4 regions of the Streptomyces sp. NPDC008001 genome follow, and region 1 is predicted to be linked to each of the others. Evidence: riboswitches for the same ligand, from Rfam matches in the RefSeq annotation. Region 1 holds a riboswitch; each other region holds the start of a gene.
The links. A riboswitch is a leader RNA that binds a small molecule or an ion and turns the genes downstream of it on or off. The one in region 1 is predicted to bind cyclic di-AMP.
Positions count from the first base shown of each region.

Region 1 (5,106 bases):
CCATGGCCTTCATCCTCTTGTTCGCCGGTTTTGAAACAACTGTGAACCTGATCGGTAACGGAACCTACGCGCTGCTGCGCCATCCCGGGCAGCGCGAGCGCCTCCAGCGCGCCCTCGCCGAGGGCGACGAGACCCTGCTCGCCACCGGCATCGAGGAACTGCTCCGCTACGACGGCCCGGTGGAGCTGGCGACCTGGCGGTTCGCCACCCGGGACCTCACCCTCGGCGGGCAGCGCATCGCCGAGGGCGACCCCGTCCTCGTCGTCCTCGCGGCCGCCGACCGCGACCCCGGGCGGTTCGCCGACCCCGACACCCTCGACCTCTCCCGGCGCGACAACCAGCACCTCGGCTACGGCCACGGCATCCACTACTGCCTCGGCGCCCCCCTCGCCCGCCTGGAGGGCCGGACCGCCCTCGCGACCCTCCTGCGGCGCCTCCCGGACCTGCAACTGGGTGCCGGACCGGAGGACCTGCGCTGGCGCGGCGGGCTCATCATGCGCGGCCTGCGCACCCTGCCGGTGACGTTCACCCCGGAGGCCGGCGGCGAGGCCGGGCCCACCGGCAAACCGGGCACAAACGCCGTTCCTTACCACGGTGCAAACCACCCCGAATCCGGGTCCGCCTGACCTCTCGTCAGCCCGCGTGACCTCGGCGTGACCTCCGCTACACCGGCTTGTGACTCCGGTGAGGCGTCGCTATCTTCAACCACCATTCCGACGCCACACGAGAGGCAACCGCCCATGAGACCCGGAAACGGCCGACATCGCCGCCCCCGTCAGATACCCGCCATCGTGGTCGCCGCAGGGGTGACCGCCTCCGGAATCGCCATGCCGCTGCTCGCGGCAACCGGTGCGAACGCCGCCGACGCCGGCACCTGGGACCGCGTGGCCCAGTGCGAGAGCGGAGGCCTGTGGAGCGCCGACTCCGGCAACGGGTCCTACGGGGGACTGCAGCTGACCCAGGACCTCTGGGAGCGCTACGGCGGCCGGGAGTACGCGCCCCGGCCCGACCTCGCCAGCCGTGCGCAGCAGATCGCCGTTGCCGAGCAGATCCTCGAGACCAAGGGCACCGGCACCTGGTCGAGCTGTGCGTCGATCGGAGGCCTCACCTCGGACGGTGCCCCGGCGGAGGTCAACCCCGGCGGCACACACGCCCCCGCGAGCGACTCGACGCCATCGCGCGCCCCGGAGCGCACCACTTCGCCCTCCACGCCGTCCGAGCCGCGCGAGCCCTCCAAGCCGGAGAAGCCCTCCACGGCCCCCTCGCAGTCCGGGAAGCCGTCGGCGGAGCCTTCCGCTCAGCCGTCGTCCGGCAAGCCCACGCCGGACCGGCCGTCGGGCAGCCCCTCCGGCAAGCCGTCCGGCAGCCCGTCGCACGACGCCTCGCCGAGTGCTCCGGGAACCACTGGACCGAGCGACAAGCCCGGTGACGACGCGTCGGGCGATACTCAGGAAGGCCGCCACCGCAAGCCCTCCTCGTCCCCCTCGGACGACCCGACCTCGATCCCCACGACTCCCGCGACGCCGTCCCAGGGCACTCCGGACGGTTCCGGTTCGGCGGCGGGGCAGGCGTCGGACGGCGTGGAAGCCGGTACGGGCAAGCATCGTGCCGACCCGTCACGTTCGGACGACGGTCGTTCATCGCGCGGCGGCGGCGAGGGCCGCACCGGTAGTCCCACGGCCACCGGCTACACCGTGCGTCCCGGTGACAACTTGTCAGTCATCGCCGAACAGCAAGCGGTCAACGGTGGTTGGCAGTCCCTCTACCACCGCAATGAGAAAGTGGTCGGATCCGATCCTGACCTGATCCGTCCTGGTCAGAGGCTTGAGGTCGGTAAATAGACCGGTAGTTCGCGGCGAATGTCCGTTCCAGTCGAAAGTGAGACATGGGTCTCTTTGCCAGTTGGCGGAATGCCGCCTTCCCCAACTTGGCAAACCCCCTTCTACCTGCGGAAACATCATGTTTCCCTGGGTAACAAGGGGCAACTGTGGCTGGAAAGAGGGGTTTGAACCCATGCCGCGACTGTGTTTACCGTCGTGACCGCTCGCCACCGCGAGCACCACGGTCGTCACGCCGAATCCTGCCGACGGCCGGTGGAGTCGTCGCGCAAGCGCCGTAGGCAGGAGCGGGGGAACCAAGGTAGGCGCCGGAAACGGCTCCTCGGCCGAAGGCCGCGGGTCCGGGACCGGCTAGGGGTGAAGCCGAGCGTGCTCGCAGAGCAGGCACGCGAAGCCGGGCGAACTCACAGCCCGAACCCGACAGCTCACCTCGTAGGCGTCGGTGAGGAAACGACTCATGTCCAAGGGCAAGCACCGTCGTCCGTCCAAGGCCGCTCGAATCATCACGCTCGCCGGTGTGACCGGCGCAGCCGTTGCCGCCCCGCTGATGGTCGCCACCTCCGCCAACGCCGCGTCCGTCTCGACGTGGGACAAGGTCGCCGAGTGCGAGTCGGGTGGCAACTGGGCCATCAACACCGGCAACGGCTACTACGGCGGCCTGCAGTTCTCGCAGTCCTCCTGGAACGCCGCCGGCGGCCAGAAGTACGCCGACCGCGCCGACCACGCCTCCAAGGGCGCCCAGATCGCCGTGGCCGAGCGGCTGCTGGCCATGCAGGGCCCGGGCGCCTGGGGCTGCGCCGGTGCCGGCAACCTGTCGTCCGGCGGCGCGAAGGCCGACGTCGACCCGGGTTCGGGCTCCCACACCAAGTCCTCCCGCTCCGGCGGCTCGGTGTCGGGCAAGTCGCACGCGGACCGCAGCGAGCGCCAGGCCGCGCCGAAGAAGGCCGCGCCGAAGCACACCGCCCCGCAGGCCGCCGAGCAGGACGAGACCCCGGCCCCGAAGCAGGCCGCGCCGAAGCACACCGCTCCGCAGTCCTACAAGGTCGGTGACGGCGAGTACGAGGTCAAGGAGGGCGACACCCTCTCCAAGATCGCCGAGGCCAAGAACGTCAAGGGCGGCTGGCAGAAGCTGTACGACCGCAACAAGGACGTCGTCCAGGACGCCGACGTGATCTTCGTCGGCCAGAAGCTGCACCTCAGCTGACCGAGCTGACGGGGGCGGCCCACGCGAGTGGGCCGCCTTTCTTTGCCGTTTTCCGGACAATTCATCACTCGTACGGTGATCTCAGCGTTTGTGATGGTTTTGCTGCTTTTTCGGATTTCTCATCCCGGAAACACGGTCCAACGGCGAGCCGAGCCTCCGGCGCCCGTTAGGCTCGTGCTGCAGAACCTCAGACACACACGAAGGAGACCCTCGTGCCGTCCATCGACGTCGTCGTAGCTCGCGAGATCCTCGACTCGCGAGGCAACCCCACGGTCGAGGTCGAGGTCGGCCTCGACGACGGCTCCACGGGCCGTGCCGCCGTGCCGTCCGGCGCCTCCACCGGCGCCTTCGAGGCCATCGAGCTCCGTGACGGTGACAAGAACCGTTACATGGGCAAGGGCGTCGAGAAGGCCGTCCTGGCCGTCATCGAGCAGATCGGCCCGGAGCTCGTCGGCTACGACGCCACCGAGCAGCGCCTGATCGACCAGGCCATGTTCGACCTGGACGCCACCGACAACAAGGGCTCGCTCGGCGCCAACGCCATCCTGGGCGTCTCCCTGGCCGTCGCGCACGCCGCCTCCGAGGCGTCCGACCTGCCGCTCTTCCGCTACCTGGGCGGCCCGAACGCGCACCTGCTGCCCGTTCCGATGATGAACATCCTGAACGGCGGCTCGCACGCCGACTCCAACGTGGACATCCAGGAGTTCATGATCGCGCCGATCGGCGCGGAGTCCTTCTCCGAGGCCCTGCGCTGGGGCACCGAGGTCTACCACACCCTCAAGGCCGTGCTGAAGGCCAAGGGCCTGTCCACCGGCCTGGGCGACGAGGGCGGCTTCGCCCCGAACCTCGGCTCCAACCGCGAGGCCCTCGACCTCATCCTCGAGGCCGTCAAGCAGGCCGGCTACACCCCCGGCCAGGACATCGCGCTCGCGCTCGACGTCGCCGCCTCCGAGTTCTACAAGGACGGCGTCTACAAGTTCGAGGGCCAGGACCGCTCGGCCGCCGAGATGACCGAGTACTACGCCGAGCTCGTCGAGGCGTACCCGCTGGTCTCCATCGAGGACCCGCTGTTCGAGGACGACTGGGACGGCTGGAAGACCATCACCGAGAAGCTCGGCGACAAGGTCCAGCTCGTCGGTGACGACCTGTTCGTCACCAACCCCGAGCGCCTCGGCCGCGGCATCGAGGAGGGCGCCGCCAACGCCCTGCTGGTCAAGGTCAACCAGATCGGCTCGCTCACCGAGACCCTCGACGCCGTCGAGCTGGCCCAGCGCAACGGCTTCAAGTGCATGATGTCGCACCGCTCCGGCGAGACCGAGGACGTCACCATCGCCGACCTGGCCGTCGCCACCAACTGCGGCCAGATCAAGACCGGTGCCCCGGCCCGCTCCGAGCGCGTCGCCAAGTACAACCAGCTCCTCCGCATCGAGGAGATCCTGGACGACGCCGCGGTCTACGCCGGCCGCAGCGCCTTCCCGCGGTTCCGCTCCGCGAACCAGTAGGAGCCGCAAGGGCCGCCGCCCACCGGGGCTGACACGGCCTCAGAACCGCAGCCTCACCCCGTCCCCGGCCACGGTCCCGTACCGTGGCCGGGGACGTACGTTCGTAGCGAGGCTGCGGGCGACCAGGACCTCGGGGAGGCGAAGTGGCGGCGGACCGCTCCACCGCGACCAGGCTCAGGGCACTCGGCTCGGTGCTCGTCCAGGGCTCCACGGCCCGCGTCTACCGCGCCCGGGGCCCGCGCCGCAGCCGGCTCACCGGCCGCGCGGCGCTGCTGGCGCTCGTCGTGTGCTCGCTGGTCGTCGCCCTCGCCTACCCCATGCGCCAGTGGGTCACCCAGCGCTCCGACATCGCCGACCAGCGCCGCCAGTCCGAGCGCGCCCGCGAGCAGGTGCAGCGGCTGCAGGACGAGAAGGCGCGCCTGGAGGACCCGGCGTACGTCGAGCAGCAGGCGCGCGAGCACCTGCACTACCTGCGCCCCGGCGAGACGGGCTACAGCGTGGTCGACGGCAGCGGCACCGCCCGGCGGCCCCGGGACCAGGGCACCGCCGACCGCCCCTGGTA
Region 1 is NZ_JBIBIZ010000011.1:320,567-325,672, forward strand. It holds gene ACFZCD_RS29650 (cytochrome P450) at 1-626, shown strand, start outside; gene ACFZCD_RS29655 (transglycosylase family protein) at 792-1,841, shown strand; cyclic di-AMP (ydaO/yuaA leader) riboswitch at 2,102-2,292, shown strand; gene ACFZCD_RS29660 (transglycosylase family protein) at 2,296-3,042, shown strand; gene eno (phosphopyruvate hydratase) at 3,255-4,544, shown strand; gene ACFZCD_RS29670 (septum formation initiator family protein) at 4,688-5,106, shown strand, end outside.

Region 2 (5,106 bases), on a different contig from region 1:
AGGGCGGAGGCGACGCCGCGGCCCTGGTGGGCGTCCTGTACGAGGAAGGCGACCTCGGCCTCCTCCTCGGCGGGCCCGGAGGCCGGCATGCCGCGGCCGTCGATGCGGTCGTAGCGGACGGTGGCGATGAACTCGCCGCCGACCGTGGCGGCGAGGCCGACCCTGTTCACGTAGTCGTGATGGGTGAAGCGGTGCACGTCCCGGTCGGAGAGGCGGGGGTAGGGGGCGAAGAAGCGGTAGTACTTCGACTCGTCCGAGACCTGCTCGTAGAAGCTGACGAGGCGCTGCGCGTCGTCGGGCGTGATGGGACGCAGATGCGCGGTGCCACCGTCGCGCAGCACGACATCGGCTTCCCAGTGGGCGGGGTACGCGTGCTCGTGCCCGGACTGCTGCCCGGCGTGCGCTGGCGGCGTCTGCATGGGGCCAGCGTAAGGCCGGGCACCGACAGCCGGAGCGCTGCGCCGGAGCACTCCGGGCACCGTGAGACACTGGTCTAGACAACCCCTACGACCTGAAGGGCACACACCATGGCTGAGCGCCGCGTCAACGTCGGCTGGGCCGAGGGCCTGCACGCCCGCCCCGCGTCGATCTTCGTCCGTGCGGCGACCGCCGCCGGCGTCCCCGTGACGATCGCCAAGGCCGACGGCACCCCCGTCAACGCCGGCTCCATGCTGGCCGTGCTGGGCCTGGGCGCCCAGGGTGGCGAGGAGATCGTCCTGGCGAGCGACGCCGAGGGTGCCGAGGCGGCGCTGGAGCGCCTGGCGAAGCTGGTCGCCGAGGGTCTCGAGGAGCTTCCGGAGACCGTCTGATCCGACGGAATCACCCGCGGCGGGGCCGCGGCGGCCGACTGAGGCCGCCGTGGCCCCGTTGTCGTTCCCGCGCGAAATCCATGGCTTTCCGGCGATGACGGCAGACCATTCCATAGGCACGAGTTCAGCCGGAGAACATTTCCTTCGGTAACCACGGATGAAGTCCCGGGCGAAACGAACTCCGGTCACTAATGCGCGCACGCGCTTCAAGAACCGGCGATCACTGTTCTCACGGCCGGCCCCGCATTCCCCGTCCGCGCCGCCGGCACCAAGCGCCGCAGCCGGAATTCCCCCGGCGCCCGGTCCGCACGGGCCGCGGCGATCGACCGGGCCCGCTCCGCGTCACCGCGGGCGACGGCGTCCACGAGGGAGCCGAGCAGCTCCCAGGTGTCGACGGGGCGCACCGGCGGCTCCGCCGCGTACACCCAGGTGATCTTGAGGCGCAGCTGGGTGAGCAGCCCCGCGAGGCTGGGGCTGCCGGACGCCTGGGCGAGCGTCTCGTCGAACCAGTCCCCCAGCGGCCGCAGCTCGCCCGTGCGCCCGCCCCGGGCGCGCTCCTGGCCGAGCCTGACCAGCCCGCGCAACACCTTCAGGTGCGCCTCCGTGCGGCGCTGCGCGGCGCGCGCGGCGCCCAGCGGCTCCAGCAGGGAGCGGACCTCCAGCAGATCCGCCGCCTCCTGTTCGGTGGGCTCCGCGACGCACGCGCCGGCGTGCCGCCGGGTGGTCACGAACCCCTCCGAGGCGAGGGTGCGCAGCGCCTCGCGCACGGGCACGCGGGAAACGCCGTAGCGGCGTGCGAGGACTTCCTCGGTGAGCCGGCTGCCGGGCGGAAACGTGCCGGAAACGATGTCGTCACGAATCGCCGTGCACACGGCATGCGCAGAAATGCGACGGCCTTCCTGAGCCGCTGTCCCCTCACCGTTCACGTACGGCCCCGCATGGGTGAACCTCCGCATAACCCCCGCGAAACGCGGCCGATTGACGCCTGTTCAGCGACTCTATTGCAGCGGACCGCGATTTCCGACGGCGCACGGGAAGTCATCGCTATGTTTTGGCCAACACGGGGGCCGGCGGCGGCCACGGCGCGGGGGATGTTCGGGCACGGCGAAGGCCCCGGCCGGTGGGCCGGGGCCTTCGTCAGGCGTGTGTGCGGCGAGTGCGCGTCAGGACTCGCCCGGGTGCCGGAGCGTCAGACGGAGACGCCGTGCTCGGCGAGGTACGCGACCGGGTCGATGTCGGTGCCGTACGTGGCACCCGTGCGGGCCTCGAAGTGCAGGTGCGGGCCGGTCACGTTGCCCGTGGCGCCGGAGAGGCCGATCTGCTGGCCGGCGGTGACGGTCTGGCCGACGGAGACGCCGATGGACGACAGGTGGCCGTACTGCGTGTACGTGCCGTCGTTGTGCTTGATGACGACGTTGTTGCCGTAGGCGCCGCCCCAGCCGGCCTCGACGACGGTGCCGGCGCCCACGGCCTGGACCGAGGTGCCGGTCTCGGCGTGGAAGTCGACGCCGGTGTGGCTGCCGGAGGACCACAGGCCGCTGGAGGCCTTGTAGGACGTGGAGACGTAGGAGCCGGCGATCGGCGAGACGAAGGCGTTGAGGCGCTTGCGCTCCTGCTCGCGGGCGACGCGCTCCTGCTCCTTGCGCTCGGCCTCGGCCTTGCGCTTGGCCTCGTCCGCGGCCTTCTTCACGTCGGCGGCCTGCTGCTTGGCAGCGGACTCGGCCTCGTGGACGGCGGTGGACTCGGCAGCGGCGCTGCTCTGGACCTGGGCCTGCTCGCCGATGCGGCCGGCGGTGTCCTCGCCGATGACGACGGCCTGGGTCAGGCCGGTGTCCTCGGTGGAACGGTGGGCGTCGTCGGTGGACGCGGCCAGCGCCGGAGCGGCGAAGCCCGCGACGACACCGGTGGCGGCGAGGGTGGCTATGCCTGCCGCGTTCGCGCTGACGCGAACGGCGCGGCTCGGCTTGCGGTGCTTCCCGGTGGCACGAGTGAACGCCATGGGTGAGGCTGGTCCTTTCCTTCCCTCTCGCCTACCGGGTTAGCTGACGGGTTCGGAGCAGGAAGGTCTCCTACGGATCCCTCCGGAAAGGGGCCCGATTCACCCCAGGGACACTTGGGTCCCCGGCTCCCCTGGCTCGCGCCGTACGGGGACTCGGCGATGACTGCCCGGGCCGCGGATGCGACGCACATCGGACGGACAGCCGCTTTGACGCTAGACGCCGTCACTTTCGATCGGCAAACAGAAGCACCATTTTGTGTCCCACGCCACAGTGCAGACGTGCAACCACTCCGCTAAACCGGACATTTGGCAGGCACGCGCGCCTCGCGGGCGCGCGTGCCTGCCGGTTGACGGCGGGCCACCGGTGGGCCGGCCGCCGGGGATCAGCCCGTGATCACGGTCACTTCGCCGATGCCGAGGGCCCGGACGGGCTCCTCGATCTGCGCGGCGTCACCGACGAGCACCGTCACCAGACGGTCGACCGGGAACGCGCTCACGACGGCGGCGGTGGCCTCCACCGTGCCCGTCGCGGCGAGGCGTTCGTACAGCCGCGCCTGGAAGTCGTCCGGGAGGTGCTGCTCGACCTGGTCGGCGAGGGTCCCGGCGACGGCCGCCGCCGTCTCGTACTTGAGCGGGGCGACGCCGACGAGGTTCTGCACGGCGGCGTCGCGCTCCTCGTCCGTCAGGCCCTCGGCGGCGAGGGTGCGGAGCACCGTCCACAGGTCCTGCAGTGCGGGGCCGGTGGAGGCGGTGTCCACCGAGCCGCTGATGGCCAGCATGGCCGCGCCGGTGCCCTCCGGGGAGGACAGCAGCACCTGGCCGAAGGCGCGCACGCCGTAGGTGTAGCCCTTCTCCTCGCGCAGGACGCGGTCCAGGCGCGAGGTGAGGGTGCCGCCGAGGCAGTACGTGCCGACGGACTGGGCGGGCCACACGCGGTCGTGCCGGTCGGCGCCGATGCGGCCGATGAGGAGCTGCGTCTGGACCGCGCCGGGGCGGTCCACGATGACGACGCGGCCGGTGTCGTCGGCGGTGACCGGCGGGAGCGGGTGGGGCTCGGCCGGGGAACCCGTCCAGGCGCCGAGGGAGTCGGCGAGGGCCGCGTCGAGGTCGATGCCGGTGAAGTCGCCGACGACCACGGCGGTCGTGGTGGCGGGCCGGACGTGGGCCTCGTAGAAGGCGCGGACGGAGGCGGCGTCGATGCGGGCGACGGTCTCCTCGGTGCCCTGGCGGGGGCGGGACATCCGCGAGGCGGCCGGGAAGAGCTCCTTGGAGAGCGCCATCGCGGCCCGGCGGGCGGGGTTGGCCAGCTCGTGCGGGATCTCGTCGAGGCGGTTGCCCACGAGGCGCTCGACCTCGTTGTCGGGGAAGGCCGGGGCGCGCAGGGCGTCGGCCACGAGGCCGAGGGCCTTGGCGAGCCGGGAGGCCGGCACCTCCAGGGAGAGGCGCACGCCGGGGTGGTCCGCGTGGGCGTCGAGGGTGGCGCCGCAGCGCTCCAGCTCGGCGGTGAACTCCTCGGCGGTGTGCTTGTCGGTGCCCTCGGACAGGGCGCGCGCCATGATGGTGGCGACGCCGTCGAGGCCCTGGGGCTCGGCGTCCAGGGGGGCCACGACGTTGATGTCCACGGCGACGACCTGCTGGCCGGGGCGGTGGCAGCGCAGCACCGTGAGGCCGTTGGGCAGCGTGCCGCGCTCGGGAGCGGGGAAGGCCCAGGGCGCGGGGGCCCCGGCCCGGGGCCGCGGGTGGAAGGTCATGGAAGGCTGGGCGGGGTCAGCGGCCACGGCGTCGCTCACTTGGCCGTCTCCTCTTCTGCTTCTGCGTCGGCTGCTCCGGCGTTCTCGCCGGCGGTGGGGGCGGCGGGCTCCGTGGGCTCGTACACCAGCACGGCGCGGTTGTCGGGGCGCAGGCGGGCCTGAGCGACCCGCTGCACCTCCTCGGGCGTGATGTCCAGGACGCGCTGCACGGCGGTGAGGGCGAGCTGGGGGTCGCCGAACAGCACCGCGAAGCGGCACAGTTCGTCGGCGCGGCCGCTGACGGTGGCGAGCCGGTCCAGCCACTCGCGCTCCAGCTGGGCCTGGGCGCGCTCCATCTCGGCGGGGGTCGGCCCCTCGGCGGCGAAGCGGGCGAGCTCCTCGTCGACCGCGGCCTCGATGGCGGCCACCTCGGCGCCGCCGGACGCCTTGACGTCCAGCCAGCCCAGCGAGGGGGCGCCGGCGAGCCGCAGCAGGCCGAAGCCGGCCGCGACGGCGGTGCGGTCGTGGCGGACCAGGCGGTTGTGGAGCCGGGAGGACTCGCCGCCGC
Region 2 is NZ_JBIBIZ010000008.1:73,362-78,467, reverse strand. It holds gene ACFZCD_RS21740 (GNAT family N-acetyltransferase) at 1-419, opposite strand, end outside; gene ACFZCD_RS21735 (HPr family phosphocarrier protein) at 528-809, shown strand; gene ACFZCD_RS21730 (GntR family transcriptional regulator) at 1,016-1,765, opposite strand; gene ACFZCD_RS21725 (M23 family metallopeptidase) at 1,999-2,808, opposite strand; cyclic di-AMP (ydaO/yuaA leader) riboswitch at 2,822-2,977, opposite strand; gene ACFZCD_RS21720 (M16 family metallopeptidase) at 3,192-4,559, opposite strand; gene ACFZCD_RS21715 (M16 family metallopeptidase) at 4,595-5,106, opposite strand, start outside.
Region 2: linked by a shared signal. The riboswitch ahead of ACFZCD_RS21725 (M23 family metallopeptidase) and the one ahead of ACFZCD_RS29660 (transglycosylase family protein) in region 1 are both predicted to bind cyclic di-AMP.

Region 3 (5,106 bases), on a different contig from region 1:
ACCCGGTGACGCACTCCGTCGACGCGTCGGTGGGCGCGGTCGTCACGATGGACCACCACCTGCTGCACGTCACCGAGACGGACAAGAAGGACACGGTCACGCGGATCGCCGCCCGCAACGGGCGCGTGATCATGTTCGTGGACACCAAGCGCGGCGCCGACCGGCTGGTGAAGAAGCTGCTCTCCGAGGGCGTCCGCGCCGCCGCGCTGCACGGCGGCAAGAGCCAGCCGCAGCGCAACCGCACGCTCGACCTCTTCCGTACGGAGCAGGTCACGGCGCTGATCGCCACGAACGTCGCCGCGCGCGGCATCCACATCGACGGCCTCGACCTCGTCGTGAACGTCGACCCGCCCATGGACCACAAGGACTACCTGCACCGCGGCGGCCGCACGGCGCGCGCCGGCGAGTCCGGCACGGTCGTCACGCTGGTGCTGCCCGAGCAGCGGCGCGAGATGAGCCGGATGATGGTCACGGCCAAGATCGCCCCGAACGTCGTCACGGTCGGCCCGGAGCACCCGGAGCTCGTCCGCATCACCGGCGCCCAGGCGCCGAGCGGCGTGCCCGTGGTCATCCCGCCGCCGGTGCCGGCCCAGGCGACGCCGCGGAAGCGGAGCGGCGGCGGGGGCTCCGGTGCCGGTACGGGCTCTGCCGGCGGGGCCGCGGCCGCTGCCGGGTCGCGCGGGTCCCGGGGCACGCGTAGCTCGCGGGGCAGCCGTGGCGGGCGCGGCCGGGTGCGTCCCGAGGCGTCCTCCGGTGCGTCCGGTGCGTCGGCCGGGGCTTCGTCCGGTGCGGGTGGTTCCGGTGGCCGCGGTGGTTACGGCCGTGGCAGCGGTGGCGGGAGCGGTTACGGCCGCGGCGGCAGCGGTGGCGGCGGCTCGCGCCGTACGGCTTCCTGACGCGCGGCTCCGTACGTACGGAGGCCCGGCTTCCGTACGTACGGAAGCCCGGCTTCCGTACGTACGGAGGCGCGGCTTCCGTACGTAGGGGGCCCGGCCCCTGCACGTGCTGACGCCCGGCTCCCGCACACACTGATGCCCGGTTCCGGCACGTACTGATGCCTGGTTCCCTTACGCGCTGAGCTGTCCCCGCTCACGCACTGATCTCCCCGGTTGGCCCAGCACCGTTCGCCCGATGACCTCCCGCCCGGAAGGGTGGGAGGGGTGACATGCGGGACGGCCGGTCAGGAGAGGGCGCGGTGGGGAAGCGAGGCGGGCCAGGGAAGAACCCTGCACGGGCCGGTGGCGGTGCGAGCGGGGGCACGGGCGGCGGTGACGGCGGCCCGTGGCGGAGCCGCGCCGTCCGCCGCGCTGCGGCGCACACCGCCCGCCGTGCGGCCCGCAGGCTCCCGGCCGTCCTGATCGCCGGCGGCGTCCTCTTCGACCTGGGGGCGCCCACGCACTACTCGTCCGCCCCCTTCCTCTCCGCCGCGCCCCTCGTGGCGGCGCCCCTGCACACCCTCCGCGCCACCGTCGCGGCCGCCCTGGCCGCGGTGGCGGTCGCCGTCGGTCTCGCGCTCTACCACCGGCCGTCCGGCACCGGTGAGGCGCTGTCCGAGATCGCCACCATCGCCACCATCGGCACGGTCGCCCTGGTCGCCCTGGGCATCAACCGCATCGCCCGTCGCAGTGACCAGCAGCTCGCTTCCGCCCGCGGCATCGCGGAGGCGGCCCAGCGCGCCGTCCTGCCCGCGCCCCCGTCCCGGATCGGCGGCCTGCGGGTGGCCGCGCGCTACGTGGCCGCGCAGGCCGACGCCCGGATCGGCGGCGACCTGTACGCGGTCCAGGACACCCCGCACGGCGTGCGCGTCATCGTCGGCGACGTCCGCGGCAAGGGCCTCGGCGCGGTCGAGGCGGTCGCCGTCGTGATCGGCGCCTTTCGCGAGGCGGCCGAGCAGGAGCCCACGCTGGAGGGGCTCGCGGGCCGGCTGGAACGCGCGCTGCAGCGCGAGGGCAGGCGGCGCGGGAACCTGGACCAGTACGAGGGCTTCACCACGGCCGTCCTCGTGGAACTGCCGCCGGGGAAACCCGTACTCCGCCTGCTGAACCGCGGCCATCCGCCGCCGCTCCTGCTGCACGCCGACGGCAGGGTCGGCGTCGCCGATCCCGCCGTGCCTGCACTGCCGCTCGGGCTGGGGGAGCTGGGGGTGTGGCCGGACCGGGCGGAGGAACGGGAGTTCCCCGCGGGCGCGACGCTGTTGCTGATGACGGACGGGGTGACCGAGGCCAGGGACGCCGACGGCGCCTTCTACGACCCGCGCGCCGGGCTGACGGGACGGCAGTTCAAGAACCCCGAGGCGCTGCTGGACTGCCTGGTCGCGGACGTGGCCCGCCATTCGGGCGGTCAGGCCGCTGACGACATGGCCCTGTTGGCGATCCGGCGCGGCGAGCGAATCGAACAGCATTTCGTGGAAAGCATCGACAGGTTCCGTGGGCGGACGTCCTGTGAAGACCTGTCGGGACGGCCCGGCGGATTCCGGCTTTCGGCTTGGAAACCACCCGGCGCGTCTATTAACGTTCGATAACGGAGCGCGGTCGTCGCAACCGCCGCAAGAGGCGGTGCACCGTGCGCCTTCGCCGAATCCCGCGGGCACAGCACCACCTGATACACCGGCAAGTTCTGGGAACCGGGGAACCACCACCCTGGGGTGAATCGGGCCGCACGCGGCTCGTAGGAGACCTTCCTGCTCCGAACCCGTCAGCTAACCCGGTAGGCGAGAAGGAAGGAAAGGAGTGCCTCCGTGGCATCCAACGAGCCTGACCGCTACGAGCCCGGGGACTACGACCCGCCGCTGGTGCCCGCGTACGCACCGCCGTACGAGCCGGAGGCGGCGGAGCGGGCAGAGTGGGCGGAGCGGGCGGAAGAGGCTGCGTACGAGGGGTCGTACGAGTCGTACGAGCGGCGTTACAAGCAGGGTTACGAACCGCAGGGCCGGGCGGCGGCCGAGGCGGCAGCCCCGTACGAACCCTCCGCCTTCAGCGCTTTCGGCGCGGGCCGCGGGCGCCACCGCGTCGTGAAGCAGCGCGGCGGCACGATGGCCCGCAGCGGTGCCGTGCTCGGCGCGGGCGTCATCGCGGCGGTCGGCGCGGGTGGCATGGCGCATGCGCAGGAGCGTCCCGCGGCCTCCATATCCATGCCCGACCTGGCGCAGTTGCCGGGTGTGGGCTCGTTCTTCGCGGGGAGCGCGGCGGGGGCGGTGGACTCGGCGGACTTGGCGGCTCCGGTGGATTTGGCGGGTCCGGTGGATCCGGCCGACTTGGCCCGGTCCGTCGCCGAGGAGAGCGCGGCGGCCGCTTCGGAGGCGGCGGAGCGCGCGGCGATGGCGGGTGAGGCGCTCCGGGCGAGGCTCCTGGAGCAGGCTGACCACCAGCAGGCCGACTACCAGCAGGTCGATCATCAGCAGGCCGACCACCAGCAGACGCACAAGACCCAGGGGTCTCATACGCCCCAGAAGTCCCAGGGGAGCCATAAGAGCCAGGGGATTCATAAGAGCCAGAAGGTCCAGGGGACCCACAAGAGTCAGAAGGTCCAGGGGACTCATAAGAGCCGGGAGACCCATAAGAGCCAGCGGCCGGAGAAGAGGACCAGGCCCGCCTGGGCCAAGCCCGCGCACGCCCCCGCCCCCGCCCCTGCCCCGGCCCACGCCCGTCACTCCGGCTTGTTCACCCTCCCTGTCGGCTCGTACACCCTGACGGCCGGCTTCGGGCAGGCGGGCAACATGTGGTCCGCGCACCACACGGGCGAGGACTTCGCCGCCCCGACCGGCACGCCGGTGAAGGCGGTGGGCAGCGGCACGATCACGCAGGCCGGCTGGGCCGGGGCGTACGGCTACCGCATCGTGCTGAAGCTCGACGACGGCACTGAGCTGTGGTTCTGCCACCTGTCGTCCATGGTCGTCACGTCGGGCAAGGTCGCGGCGGGCCAGACGATCGGCAGGGTCGGCGCGACCGGCAACGTCACCGGCCCGCACCTGCACCTGGAGGTCCGGCCGGGCGGGGGCGCGCCGATAGACCCCCTGGGGTGGCTGCGGGGCAGGGGCCTGCAGCCGTAGCGCAGGGCATGTTCCGTACGGGACGGGGCACCCGGTAGCGCATGCCCCCCGCGGATGAGGCGACGACGATCACCACTGCCGTACCGGCGCGGCTGGACCGGCTGCCGTGGTCCCGCTGGCACTGGACGGTGGTGATCGGACTCGGCACGGTCTGGATCCTGGACGGCCTGGAAGTGACGGTGGTCGGCAACATCGCCGGCCGCCTCTCCGAGCAGGGGAGCGGGCTGCCGGTCACCTCGGGGCAGGTCACGGGCATCGCGGCGGCGCTGTACGTGGCGGGGGCGTGCTCCGGGGCGCTGTTCTTCGGGCGGCTCACCGACCGTTTCGGCCGCAAGAAACTGTTCCTCGTCACGCTCGCGGTCTATCTCGGCGCGACGGCCCTCACGGCCGTCTCCTTTTCCTCCTGGTGGTTCTTCGCCTTCCGCTTCCTCACCGGATTCGGGATCGGCGGCGAGTACGCGGCGATCAACTCCGCCATCGACGAGCTGATCCCGGCGGCTTTCCGGGGCCGGATCGACCTGGTCATCAACGGCAGTTTCTGGCTCGGAGCGATCGGCGGCTCGCTGCTGTCCGTCCTGATGCTCGACACGGACGTCTTCCCCGCGAACGTGGGATGGCGGCTGACCTTCGGCCTCGGCGTCGTCCTGGGACTGGTCATCCTCTTCGTACGGCGGAAGGTGCCGGAAAGCCCGCGCTGGCTGTTCATCCACGGGCGGGGTGCGGAAGCGGAATCGCTGGTGGAGTCGATCGAGAAGCGTGTGGAACAGGAGAAGGGCGTAGCGCTGCCGCAGCCGGAGGGCGAGATCACGATCCACCAGCGGGGGCTGGTGACGTTCACCGACATCGCCCGGACGGTGTTCTCCGACTACCGGAAGCGGGCGGTCCTCGGCCTGTCCCTCTTCATCGGGCAGGCGTTCCTCTACAACGCGATCACTTTTGGCTTCGGCTCGATCCTGGAGACGTATTTCCACGTCTCCACCTCCCGCACGGGGTACTTCTTCGTCGTCATCGCGGCCGGCAATTTCATGGGGCCGGTGCTGCTGGGCAAGCTCTTCGAC
Region 3 is NZ_JBIBIZ010000002.1:28,604-33,709, reverse strand. It holds gene ACFZCD_RS05075 (DEAD/DEAH box helicase) at 1-896, shown strand, start outside; gene ACFZCD_RS05070 (PP2C family protein-serine/threonine phosphatase) at 1,166-2,521, shown strand; cyclic di-AMP (ydaO/yuaA leader) riboswitch at 2,562-2,728, shown strand; gene ACFZCD_RS05065 (M23 family metallopeptidase) at 2,738-4,048, shown strand; gene ACFZCD_RS05060 (MFS transporter) at 4,090-5,106, shown strand, end outside.
Region 3: linked by a shared signal. The riboswitch ahead of ACFZCD_RS05065 (M23 family metallopeptidase) and the one ahead of ACFZCD_RS29660 (transglycosylase family protein) in region 1 are both predicted to bind cyclic di-AMP.

Region 4 (5,106 bases), on a different contig from region 1:
GGTCCGACAGCCGCGCCTGCCAGTACAGCTGGCCGCGGTCCGCGATCGCACCGGCCGTCAGCAGCGCTTCGATGCGCTCCTCGTAGTCCGCGAGGCCGTCGAAGTACGGGGGCGGGCCGCTGACCGGCCAGCGGCTGTAGACCACGGTCCGCCAGCTGGAGAAGCCGGTGTCCTGGCCGTTCCACAGCGGGGAGTTGCCCGCCATGGCGACGAGGACGGGCAGCCAGGGCCGCACCCGGTTGAGGACCGCGACGCCCATCTCGCGGTCGGGGATGGCGACGTGGACGTGCATCCCGTGGACGAACTGCTCGTCCACGAGCTGGGCGGCACGCGTCCGCATCGCCAGATAGCGGGGGTTGCCCGTGACCGGAATGGGCTCGGGGCCCGAGCACGGCGCCGTCCCGCAGGCGGCGAGCCGGCAGCCCGACCGCTTGGCGGCGGAGCTCACCGCGTGGCGCAGCCGCAGCAGGTGCCGGCCGGCCTCGGCGAGATCGGAGCAGACCGGAGTGGCGACTTCCACCTGGGCCTGCAACAGCTCCGCCTGAACCTCCTGCTCGTTCACGACCGGATCCAGGTCGACCGCCGCCCGGACCTCATCGGCCAGGGGAACCGGCAGTGCGGTGGCCGGGTCGAGCAGAAGATACTCCTCCTCGATCCCTAGGGTGAGCATGCCGTAGGGCTACCCTCGGGCCCTCGCGGCGAACCGCACGCGCCCCGCCGCCACGGCTTTCTGACGCAAAGACGCCCTGCCACGTCCCCGGTCACCTCGCCTTTCGGGTCGCCCGGGTAACGCGGGGGTGACTCGAATCAGTTCTTCAACCGCCTTTTGATAAAAGGGATTTCCCGCCACTCGTGACGCCTGGGAACACCCCGGTTCCGGCGGTCGCCGGGAAGTGAAGAAGTTCACAGAAGCCCCTTTCGGCTCCGAATTCCGGCGTTCCGTGATGCAGGATCGTGCATCGAACAACAAGATCCCGTCACCGAGGCGGGCGACCCGGGCGGACGCCGAGTCCTGCCGCCGTACCGGGTGCGGAGCAGAAGCGAATGGATCGGCAGGAGCGGGAGACCCGAGCACGGCGGACCACGATGGCGGTGGTCCTTGGGGTGAAGCCACTGAAGTCATTTCAGACGGCCGGGCAACTTCGACAGCCCGAACCCGACAGGTCATCTTTCGCAGGCGGATGACGAAGGGTTTTGGCATGTCTGCGTTCCCCGGTATATCCACGCTCATGTCCCGCGCCGGTGCCGCCTCCGTGGTCACCGCCGCCACCGTGACCGCGTCCATGCTGCTCCCCGGCATGACGGCCGAGGCGAGTGCGGCCACCCCGGGCGCCGCCGCCCTGAAGGTCGCGGCCGCCAAGCAGGGCTCCCCGTACCAGTACGGCGCCGCCGGCCCCAACCGGTTCGACTGCTCGGGCCTGACGCTCTACTCCTTCAAGAAGGTGGGCAAGTCCCTGCCGCGCACCGCGGCCGACCAGTACAACAAGACCCGGCACATCTCGTCCGGCTCCCGCCAGGCGGGCGACCTGGTCTTCTTCCACTCGGGCAGCAACGTCTACCACGTCGGTATCTACGCGGGTAGCAACAAGATCTGGCACGCTCCGAAGCCCGGCACGAGCGTGCGGCTCGAGAAGATCTGGACCGGCAGCGTCTGGTACGGCCGGGTCAACTGACCCCGGCCGGCCCGGAGCTGCGGGGATCCCTCCCGGGGATCCCCGCAGCCGGTCAGGCGGGGGTCAGGGCAGCTGCGCCCCGAACGCCTGCAGCGCCGCCGGGACGGGCTGGAAGAACGTCTCGCCGCCGGAGGAGCAGTCACCACTGCCGCCCGAGGTGAGGCCCAGGGCCGTGCCGCCGTCGAAGAGGGCGCCGCCGCTGTCGCCCGGCTCGGCGCAGACGGTGGTGTCGATCAGGCCGTCGACCTGGCCCTCCTGGTAGTTGACGGTCGCGTCGAGGCCGGTGACCTGGCCGCCGTGGACGCCGGTGGTGCTGCCGCTGCGCTGCACCTGCTCGCCCACGGTCGCCTCTCCGGCGCTGCTGATGCTCTGCGTGCTGCCGTCGTAGAGGTCCACCTCACTGGCGTGGGAGGCGCCGGAGGCGTAGCGCACGAGCGCGTAGTCGTGGCCCGGGAAGGACGAGCTCTCCGTCGTGCCGATCCGGGCGCCGCCCTGCGAGGCGGACCAGGTCTGCGAGGCGTTGCCGCAGTGTCCGGCGGTGAGGAAGTACGGCCGCCCGCCCTTGGTGACGTTGAATCCCAGGGAGCAGCGCACGCCGCTGCCCCAGATCGCGTCGCCGCCCGCGACGAGCGGACGGAAGGCACCGGCCGTTCTCTTGACGGTGACCTTGTCGCCGAGGCTCGCGACGACCTTGTCGAGGCGGGCCTTCCGGGCGCCGGTGACCGTGCTGTCGGCGGTGACGACGACCTTGTTGAGGCGCGGGTCCACCGACCAGGCCGTGCCCGGAATGGCGGCGTCCGACTTCAGCGTCCGCTTGGCCGAGGCGAGTTCGGTCGCCGAGTGGCGCACGATCCTCGGCTCGGCGCCCGCGTCCCGGACCCGGGCCGCCGCGTCCTGGTCGACGACGCCGACGACGAGCCTGCCGGTCCTGGCGTCGTAGTACGAGCCCGCCGAGTCCGCGCCCAGGCCGGCGGCGATGTGCCGGGCGAGCTCCGCGGCCTGCGGCGAGGAGAGCTGACGGGGTGCGGGCGAGCTCGCGTGCGCGCTGGGAAGCGTCAGCGCCGCGGCCGCCAGGGCCACCATCGCCGCACCGGCGGTGGCCGTACGGCGCGTGGAGATGCGGGAACGTTTCACTCGTGGCCTCCTGTGGGGGAGTGCCCGGCGGCACGGTGGTGCCCGGGCGTGGAGGAGTGCATACGTCGTGCGCGGGGCGTACGTGGGCGTACGTGGGTGCGCACTGGTGAGGACACGGTGCGCGACAGGGCCGATGAGATCGCCGCGTCCATGTCAAGAGTGGGGTACGGGCGAGTATCCCGGTGCGGCGAGCGGGAGTTCAAGAGTGACATTCGGTCGCATGTGCGGCCCCGTCGGGAGGTCTCCGGCGGCTCACGGGCACCCGGAGGCGTCCTTCTGAACGGGGGTGACGCGCGCGGGCGGCGGCCGGGCGCCGGGCGGGCGGCGATGAGTGCGCCTGTCCGGTATTCGCTCTTCGTGGACCGCTCTTGGTGCGGCTCCGGGGCGTTCTTTGCCCGGTCTTAAGGCCTTGAGGCCGGGGGCCGCCGCGAACGGCGGAACCCCGGCCCCTCACGTCCGGCTACTGGGCCCCGGTCGTGTGCGTCGGACGGATCGGGCCGCTGCCTCCGTGCCCCTGGCCCCCGGCGGCCGCGCCCTCCACGTGCTCGACCGGCTGGTCCAGCTCGGTCGCCATCGCCTGCTCGGACGGCGTCGCCGCCTGGTCCGGGCCTGCGGCGGCCTGCTCGGCGGGGGCCCCGGTCTGCTCCAGGTGCTTGGGGTCCTCAGCGGTCATGTGAACTCCTGTGGGGAAGTGCGCTGCGATGCGCGGGGAACAACTGTTCCTGCAGTATGTATCGGCGGCATCAACGGACGATCAACGCCCCCTCACCGGGCGCGGCCGGCGGTCCGCAGGGGACCGCAACAGGCACCTGCTGCCGTACGGGACACTGAGGTACTGTCACCGCTGGCGCCGGACGGATCCGGCACGGCACGGTCGGGGGAGACATGCGGGACACAGCGGAGCCGTCCGCGGACCGGCTCCATTTCCAGCTGCTCGGCCCGGTTCGCGCGCTGGCGGACGGCCGCCCCGTGGACCTGGGAGCGCGCCAGCAGCGCGCCATGCTCGCCGTCCTCCTGCTGCGCGGCGGCGCCACCGTCTCCAGCGACGAGCTGATCGACGCCCTCTGGGGCGAGAACGCCCCGCCCCAGGCCCTCGGCACCATCCGCACCTACGCCTCCCGCCTGCGCACCCTCCTCGAACCCGGCCGCGCCGCCCGCACCCCCGCGACCGTCCTCGTCTCCGTGGCCGGCGGCTACGCCCTGCGCGTGGCGCCCGCGAACGTCGACGCCCTCGTCTTCGAACGCCTCCTCGCCGAGGCGACCGCCGCCCACACCGCGGGCGACACCGCAACCGCCCACGACGCCTACGCCGCCGCACTGGACCTGTGGCACGGCGCCGCGCTGGCCGGACTCCCCGGCCCGTACTGCGAACGCCAGCACGACCGGCTCTCCGAGGCCCGCCTCGCCGCCCAGGAAGGCCTCTTCGACTGCGCTCTGGCCCTCGGCCGGCACGCCGAAGTCGTCCCCGAACTCACCTCGCTCACCGCCGAGCACCCGCTGCGGGAGCGGCTGCGCGCCCAGCTGGTCCTCGCCCTCTACCGCTGCGGCCGCCAGGTCGACGCGCTCGCCGCCTACGCCGACGCCCGGCGGCTGCTCGTCGGGGAACTCGGCGTCGAGCCCGGCCCGGAGCTGGCCCGGCTGCACGCCCGCGTGCTGGCCGGCGACCCCGGGCTCGCCCTGCCCGCACCCGGGTCCCCCGACGCACCCGGCCCCGGCGAGGCCCGGCGCCCGGCCGGCGCCCCCTTCCAGCTGCCCGCCGGCATACCCGACTTCACCGGCCGCGAGGAGCTGGTGCGCGAGGTGCGGGGCGCGCTCACCGGCGCCGCCGGCCCCGCCGTGATGATCGCCGTCCTCACCGGCATCGGCGGCGTCGGCAAGACCACCCTCGCCGTCCACGCCGCCCACCTGGCCCGCCCCGACTTCCCCGACGGCCAGCTCTACGTCGACCTGCGCGGCACGTGCGCCGACCCCGCCGGCAGCGGCAGCGTCCTGGCTCACTTCCTGCAGGCGCTGGACGTCCCCGAGTCCGACATCCCCGACGACCTCGAACAGCGCGCCGCCCTCTACCGCTCCGTCCTCGCCGACCGGCGCGTCCTGCTCCTCCTCGACAACGCCCGCGACGCCGCCCAGCTCCGCCCGCTGCTGCCCGGCACCGCCGGCTGCGCCGTGCTCGTGACCACCCGGTCCCGGGCCGTCACCCTCGGCGGCGCACGCCAGTTCCACATCGGCGTGACCACCGAGACCGAGGCCCTCTCACTGCTGGCCGCCATCGCCGGCGAGGACCGCATCAACGCCGAGC
Region 4 is NZ_JBIBIZ010000001.1:252,017-257,122, forward strand. It holds gene ACFZCD_RS01115 (glutamate--cysteine ligase) at 1-670, opposite strand, end outside; cyclic di-AMP (ydaO/yuaA leader) riboswitch at 1,007-1,196, shown strand; gene ACFZCD_RS01120 (C40 family peptidase) at 1,200-1,673, shown strand; gene ACFZCD_RS01125 (S1 family peptidase) at 1,737-2,807, opposite strand; gene ACFZCD_RS01130 (hypothetical protein) at 3,268-3,480, opposite strand; gene ACFZCD_RS01135 (BTAD domain-containing putative transcriptional regulator) at 3,693-5,106, shown strand, end outside.
Region 4: linked by a shared signal. The riboswitch ahead of ACFZCD_RS01120 (C40 family peptidase) and the one ahead of ACFZCD_RS29660 (transglycosylase family protein) in region 1 are both predicted to bind cyclic di-AMP.